3 regions of the Pseudofrankia saprophytica genome follow, and region 2 is predicted to be linked to each of the others. Evidence: predicted binding sites of a transcription regulator. Region 2 holds the regulator's gene; each other region holds the start of a gene.
What was found. Region 2 encodes LexA, which represses DNA repair genes until DNA is damaged. Its sites were predicted from a motif close to CGAACNNNNGTTCG; they were not measured.
Positions count from the first base shown of each region.

Region 1: the regulator LexA is predicted to act here: its motif matches at 1,265-1,278, upstream of FRCN3DRAFT_RS0222250 (HNH endonuclease signature motif containing protein).
Region 3: the regulator LexA is predicted to act here: its motif matches at 1,563-1,576, upstream of dnaB (replicative DNA helicase).

Region 1 is NZ_KI912266.1:5,299,080-5,301,345, reverse strand. It holds gene FRCN3DRAFT_RS0222260 (DUF3800 domain-containing protein) at 1-313, opposite strand, end outside; gene FRCN3DRAFT_RS0222250 (HNH endonuclease signature motif containing protein) at 1,464-2,266, shown strand, end outside.
Region 2 is NZ_KI912267.1:34,721-36,986, forward strand. It holds gene FRCN3DRAFT_RS0234710 (hypothetical protein) at 1-260, opposite strand, end outside; gene lexA (transcriptional repressor LexA) at 696-1,544, shown strand; gene FRCN3DRAFT_RS0234720 (hypothetical protein) at 1,590-2,266, opposite strand, start outside.
Region 3 is NZ_KI912266.1:1,367,247-1,369,512, forward strand. It holds gene dnaB (replicative DNA helicase) at 62-1,420, opposite strand; gene rplI (50S ribosomal protein L9) at 2,117-2,266, opposite strand, start outside.

The DNA of each region.
Region 1 (2,266 bases), on a different contig from region 2:
GCTGGTCGAGTTCAAAGAGCATGCGTTCCAGGCAGTGGCGGCGCCGGCGTTCGCTGCGCTCGCCTTCTCTGCCGTCGCGGATGACGACGATGTGCTCAAGAGCGATCGACGCGACGGTTTCCATGATCTGGCGACGGCGCTTCTCCTGCTCCGCGCGCCAGTGAACCTTGACCTGTCCGGGAAGCAGCAGGTCGCGCATGGTGGAGCGGAGCTGATCGAGCTTGGCGGGCTCGCAGATTGCCGCAGCCAGCAGGTAGGTGTGGGGATCGCGAGCCTGATCGGAGCCGGACTCGTCCAAGTAGGCGTGGAACATCGGATCACCGCCGCGCCGCGGTCGCCGCGCACGGCATGAAGGACGGGATCCAGACCCCGATGGGGTCGACGGACAACACGACGGTGCTCCACACCCGCGCCTCGTCCCCCGGATATGACGAAGCGCTGTTGAGCAGCGTCCACCGTCGAGCCAGCCACGCCTATCCGGACGTGCCTCTACGTAGAGGCGGGCCTGCCGGAAACCGGGGCCGGCAACCCAACGTCAGGATGACGACGTGACTCCCGCGCGTGTATGCGGACGAATCCGCCCCCCGTGGCGCAGGTGCTTGCGGTAGATCATAGCCAGAACTTCCCGCCAGTCGGTCCGCGGGCCCGAGTCATTCGGGGCCAAGACTCACAGGGCCCGCACCGCGGCGAGCACAGCCAGCGCCGGGCTCGGCGTGCCAGCGAACACGGCTCTGAGGTGACAGAAGTCGACCTGGCCGGTGAGCTGGGCTGTGCGCTGCGCAACATCAAAGCGTCCGCATCAAGGCGTCCGCCGCGAAGGGCCACACTCACCTGCAGAAACGTGACACGGATGTGAAGACCTCCCAGCGACCAAAGATCGCTAGCCCAGAAAGCGATCCAGGCGCGTCCCTAGGGGCATCCTGCCGCGACCGGTGGAGATCGGTGCGCGCCGCGGAACGCGAAGATCCACCGGTCGGAGCACGGTTGTCCATGCGGCATGTTCCGTCCTGCTGGTTCGCCGGGGACCTGATGACGCGCGGCGCGCGGCGGGTGCGCTGACTGCCCGCGGCGCACGGCGAGGTTGGCTCGCATGCTCGCATGCTCGCCTGCTCGCTGAGCCGTCGAGCCGCCTCCGGGCCGTCGAGCCGCTGGCGGGCCGTCGAGCCGCTGCCTGGCCGTCGTCCGTCGTGCCGCCGAGCCGCTGCCGGGCGGCCGGGCATCGTGCCGTCGAGCCGCCGGGCGGCGGCCGGCCGGTGCACGCCGCGGAACGCGTCTTCGGCACGGCTCGTGGCTCACGCCATGGACGTGACTGGCGGCGGCCCAGGCTGGGGCCGGCCGTCGGAGGTACGGGCGGGTCCCTGACCTGGAAAAACTGTCGGACCGGCGTGCGATCGTCGTGGCATCGACGGGCGGCATCGACGGCCCGTTACTGGGCCTGGCACTCCTTGACCTCGGTGGTGGCGATGTCCGACGAGAAGTTCGACGCTGAGAAGATCAGCGGCGCGGAGAAGATCAGCATGGTGGGATCCGGCTCGGCCGGGCTGGAGGTGGAGACGGCTCCGCTGCCCGAGCTGGAGGCGGAGATCTGTGGGTGGGCGGGGCGAATCGCGGCGGCGACGTGCCAGATGTTGCGGGTACTCGCGGCGTTCGACCGACGTCAGGGGTGGTCGGGGCTCGGGATGTCGACGTGCGCGCAGTGGCTGTCGTGGCGCTGTGGCATCTCGGTCCGCACGGCGCAGGAGCACGTGGCCGTGGCCCGGGCACTGGAGGGGCTGCCGGCGGTGCGGGCGGCGTTCGCGGCCGGGCGGCTGTCGTACTCGAAGGTACGGGCGGTGGCGCGGGTGGCCGAGCCGGCGTCGGAGCCGTCGTGGCTGGCTCATGCGCTGCACTGCACGGCCGGGCAGCTGGAGCGGCTCGTGTCCCGATTTCACCAGCTGACCGCGGACCCGTCGGAGCAGTCGGCGGCGCGGAAGGTTTCGTGGCGGACGGGCTCGGACGGCCTGTTCCGGCTGTCGGCGGTCCTGACGGCGGAGGAGGGCGCCCGGCTGTCGGTGGCCATCGACGCGGCCCGGGCGGCCCTGGACGACGTCACGCCACCACCGGTCGACGGCGAGCCCGGGCCTGTGTCGGTGGACGGCGAGATAGTGGCCGCGCCGCGTGATCGCCGCGCTGACGCTGACGCCCTGGTCTCGCTCGCGGAGGGATTCCTGTGCCGGCCTGTGCCCGCGCTGATGGACCCAGCGCACACGCTGACGGTGCATGTTGA
Region 2 (2,266 bases):
AGGAGCCCGGCGACGGCCCGGCCGCGGCCGGTCAGCCTCAGCGCGGGCGCCGGCCGTCCCGCCCGCCGGCGGTCCAACCTCGCGCCGGCGACCGGGTGCTCGGCGGCGACAGCCCGCGCGAGCGGGCTGGGAACCGCCGGCGGGGCGGCGTTCGCCGACCGACGACGGCTCGGTACGGGCAGGGCGATCACATCGGCGCCGTCCGGCTGTCGCGGGGCCGGGCGCCCTGGGACCAGGGTGGCCCCACGCGGGTTCGTCACGCCAAACCTCCTAGCGGCCGGGCCATTACCCGGCACAGCTCGTCGAGCGAAGCTCAACCAACGTCGGGGGGTCCGGGGCGCGAGCCCTCGAAGAACCGTGGCGACCGGTCATCGAGGGAGACATCCCCGGCAGACATCTGGGGCCATCGGGAAGGTAGCCCAAGATCTACAACTGGCGACCACCGGCGGCAGTAGCCGGTAGCGGAAGTCAGGACGAGGACAGGGCCCGCTTCGAACTGATGGTCGATTCTTACATGCACAAGGCCGACAGAGCACGCAGACACGCTCGAACGCCTGTTTGAGATTCGCGCGCCACCGGGCTACGGTCGTCACACGATCGGGCGCAACCCGGCTCCCCTTATCCACAGGTGAGGCCGATGAGAAGCCGGCGGCCCGGTCCCGCACCATGACCTTGAGCGAGGGAGAACCTAGGCCATGACCACGCAGGGCAGGGGGCCGCGCAGGGCAGGACGCCCGTCGGCCAGCGGCGACGAGGAGAGCGACGGCACCGTACGCGCCTTCCCCGACGGCCCCGTCGACGACGACGGCCTGACTCCCCGTCAGCGCAAGGTGCTCGAGGTGATCCGTGACGCGGTCGAGCGGCGCGGCTACCCGCCGAGCGTGCGCGAGATCGGCGAGGCGGTGGGCCTGACCAGCACCAGCAGCGTCGCGCACCAGCTCAGGATGCTCGAGGACAAGGGCCTGCTGCGCCGCGACCCGAACCGGCCGCGGGCGATCGAGGTGGTCTCCCCCGAGGGTGGCCGGCCGGTCAGGCCGATCCCGAAGACCCGGCAGACGGCCGGCGCGGGCAGGGGCCGGGGCGGCGTGAGCCCGCTGCGGGTGCACACGCTCGGCCCGGCCGACGACGCGCTCGCCCGCGAGGCCGGCGAGCAGGACTCGCTGAAGGCGGCGACCGCCTACGTGCCGCTGGTCGGCCGGATCGCCGCCGGTGGGCCGATCCTCGCCGAGCAGGCGGTCGAGGACGTGCTGCCGCTGCCGCGTGAGATCGTCGGCGAGGGCACCCTGTTCCTGCTCCGGGTCGTCGGCGACTCGATGATCAACGCGGCGATCTGCGACGGCGACCTGGTGGCGGTCCGCCAGCAGCCGGTCGCCGAGAACGGCGAGATCGTCGCCGCCCTGATCGACGGGGAGGCGACCGTCAAGCGGCTGCGCCGCCGGGACGGCCACGCGTGGCTCCAGCCGGAGAACCCGGCCTTCCACGACATCCCCGGCGACGACGCCACCATCCTCGGCCGCGTCGTCGCCGTCATGCGCCGCGTCTGAGCACTCCGTGAGGCGCTGAGACTGAACTCGGCTAGCCGAACTCGGCTAGCCGAGTTCGGCCTTGCGGTGGATCGAGTAGTGGAGCACGAGGAACGGCAGGCCGAACACCCAGAACTCGTGTTCGGCTCGCAGCTCGCCGTCCTCGAGGTAGACGTCGAGCTGCTCGGCGAAGCCGTGGACCGCCGCGGCGGTCAGCTCCTTCGTCTCCGCGTCCACATAGGTCAGATAGTGCCCGGGCTGGTCCAGGTCGCCGCGGCTGGACAGCACCAGCCCGCCGCCGGCCCGCGCGGTCGGCGCGAGGGTGGCCGTGAAGCTGGCCTGTGGCAGCGGGAAGCCGACGCTGACGTAGCCGCGGCCGTCCCGGCGGTAGGTCGTGTAGATCCCCACGTAGATGGGTTCGTCGTTGTCGACGTACGACCTGATCCAGCCCCGGATGCTTACGGTGCCGTCGTCGGTGCCGCTGATCGTGTCGATCCGGCTGCGAACCCCACGCTGCGCCTCTCGCTGGTTCATGGGCACGTTCGCCTGCCCCAGCGGGCGCGCGAGCACGGTGCGGTAGAGCAGGTAGCCGGGCCGCACCCACAACCGCCATCGCGGAACGATGTCGAGGGTGAACCGGGTGGTGTGCTCGTAGAACTCCCGCACCAGCGGGGCGACGGTCGCGGGATCGAACTCGGGGCCGGCCAGCTCGTCCAGCGAGGCGACGATCCCGACGTCGGGGG
Region 3 (2,266 bases), on a different contig from region 2:
GATGACGAGGAAGGCTCAGCCAGGACGAGCCGCCAGGACGGGCTCAGTAGCCCATCGGCGGTCAGTTCGCCATGTCGACGAAGCGGGAGTAGTGACCCTGGAACGCGACCGTGACGGTGCCGGTCGGGCCGTTACGGTGCTTGGCGATGATCAGGTCGGCCTCGCCGGCCCGGGCGGATTCCTTTTCGACGGTGTCCTCGCGGTACAGCAGGATCACGGCGTCGGCGTCCTGCTCCAGGCTGCCGGACTCGCGAAGGTCGGAGACCTGGGGCCGCTTGTCGGCACGCTGTTCGGAGGCGCGGTTCAGCTGTGAGATCGCCACGACGGGAACCTCCAGCTCCTTGGCGAGCAGCTTCAGCGACCGGGAGATCTCGCTGACCTCCTGCTGCCGGCTCTCCACTCTCTTCGGCGAGGACATGAGCTGCAGGTAGTCGAGGATGACGAGGCGAAGGTCATGGCGCTGGCGCAGCCGGCGCGCCTTCGCCCGGATCTCCATCATCGTCAGGTGCGGGCTGTCGTCGATGAACAGCGGCGCCTCGGCGACCTCGCCCATCCGCCGCGCCAGCCGTGCCCAGTCGTCGTCGGTCAGCCGGCCGGTCCGGATGTTCTGCAGCGAGACCCGGGCCTCCGCGGACAACAGCCGCATGGTGATCTCCATGCGGCTCATCTCCAGCGAGAAGATGACGGACGTCATTCCGTGCTTGATGGAGGCCGCCCGCGCGAAGTCGAGACCCAGAGTCGACTTCCCGACCGCCGGGCGGGCGGCGACGATCCACAGCTGTCCACCGTGGAGTCCGTTGGTCAGCTCGTCGAGGTCGGTGAAGCCGGTGGGCACGCCGGTGAGGGCGCCCTCGTGGCCGGCGATCGCCTCGATCTCCTCGAGGGCCGGGTTGAGCAGGTCACCCAGCGGCGAGTAGTCCTCGGTGGTGCGCCGCTCGGTGACCTCATAGACGGCGGCCTGGGCGCGGTCGACCAACTCGTCGACATCGTTCGACGGGCCGTAGGCGAGCTGGACTATCTTCGTGCCGGCCTCGGCGAGGCGGCGCAGCACGGCCTTCTCCGCGACGATCCTGGCGTAGTAGCCCGCGTTCGCGGCGGTCGGCACGCTGGAGATCAACGTATGCAGGTAGCCGGGGCCGCCAACGCGATCCAGCAGGTCACGCCGGCCGAGCTCCGCGGCGACGCTGACCGTGTCGGCCGGCTCGCCGCGACCATAGAGGTCACCGATGATCTCGAACACCGTGGAGTGCGCCGGCCGGTAGAAGTCGCCCGCGCGCATCACCTCGATGACGTCGGCGATGGCGTCCTTGGACAGCATCATGCCGCCGAGCACGCTCTGCTCGGCCGGCAGGTCGTGTGGGGGTGTGCGGTCGAACTCGACGGGCTGGCCGCCACCGCGCGCGATGTCGGTGACCGTCACCCGCCTCACCCCCCGTCCACGATCTTCCAGCACGGCCCGACAACGCTACGTACCGCCCCCCGGCTGACCAGGCCGGTCAACCAGTGCTGGTCAACCGGGGCCGGTCAACCAGTGCTGGTCGACCCAGGCCAGTACCGTGCATCGAACAAATGTTCGATGAGGCGGCCGGCCTGTGTCAAGCAGGAGCGCTGGGACGGCCGCGCGCGCCGGATGGGGACGAACGTGCGTGCGCCTCCCCGCGCGTCGCCCTCGGAGCCCCGCGGCGATCCCTGAGTGGCCGACTTTAGGGAACACAGCCCCCGACCAGCAAAAAGTTATCCACAGGCATGTGTGGAAAACCTGTGGGCAACGCCGGTACGACCTGGGGAGGACCTCGGGACGACGGCCGATGAGCTGTGGACAGACTAGCGGCTTACCGGCCAGGATCGGCTGTCAGGCTGGGCATTCTCCCCGGCGCCCTGTGGACACAAAAAAAGTTCACCAAAGTCTCCGAACGGGGCCCCTGCAGGGAGAGCGTCGCCTTACGAGGGCCACTTGTGGACCACGCGACGTGCCGACGCCGACATTCGATGACACGGACAGGCCGGTCCGGAGACGACGATGCCCGGTGCCCCGGACGTTTCCGGGACACCGGGCAGGTGTCGTGCGGGGGCTCGGCGCCTGGGCGCCGAGCCCCCGCGTGACCGCTTCCGCGCGTCAGGCCGCGGCGACCTTGACGGTCAGCTGGGCGGTCACCTCGGGGTGCAGGTGCACCGCGACGGTGTGCTGACCGACGGCCTTGATCGGCGAGGTCAGCTGGACCTTCCGCCTGTCCAGCGCCGGGCCGCCCGCCTTCGCCACGGCCTC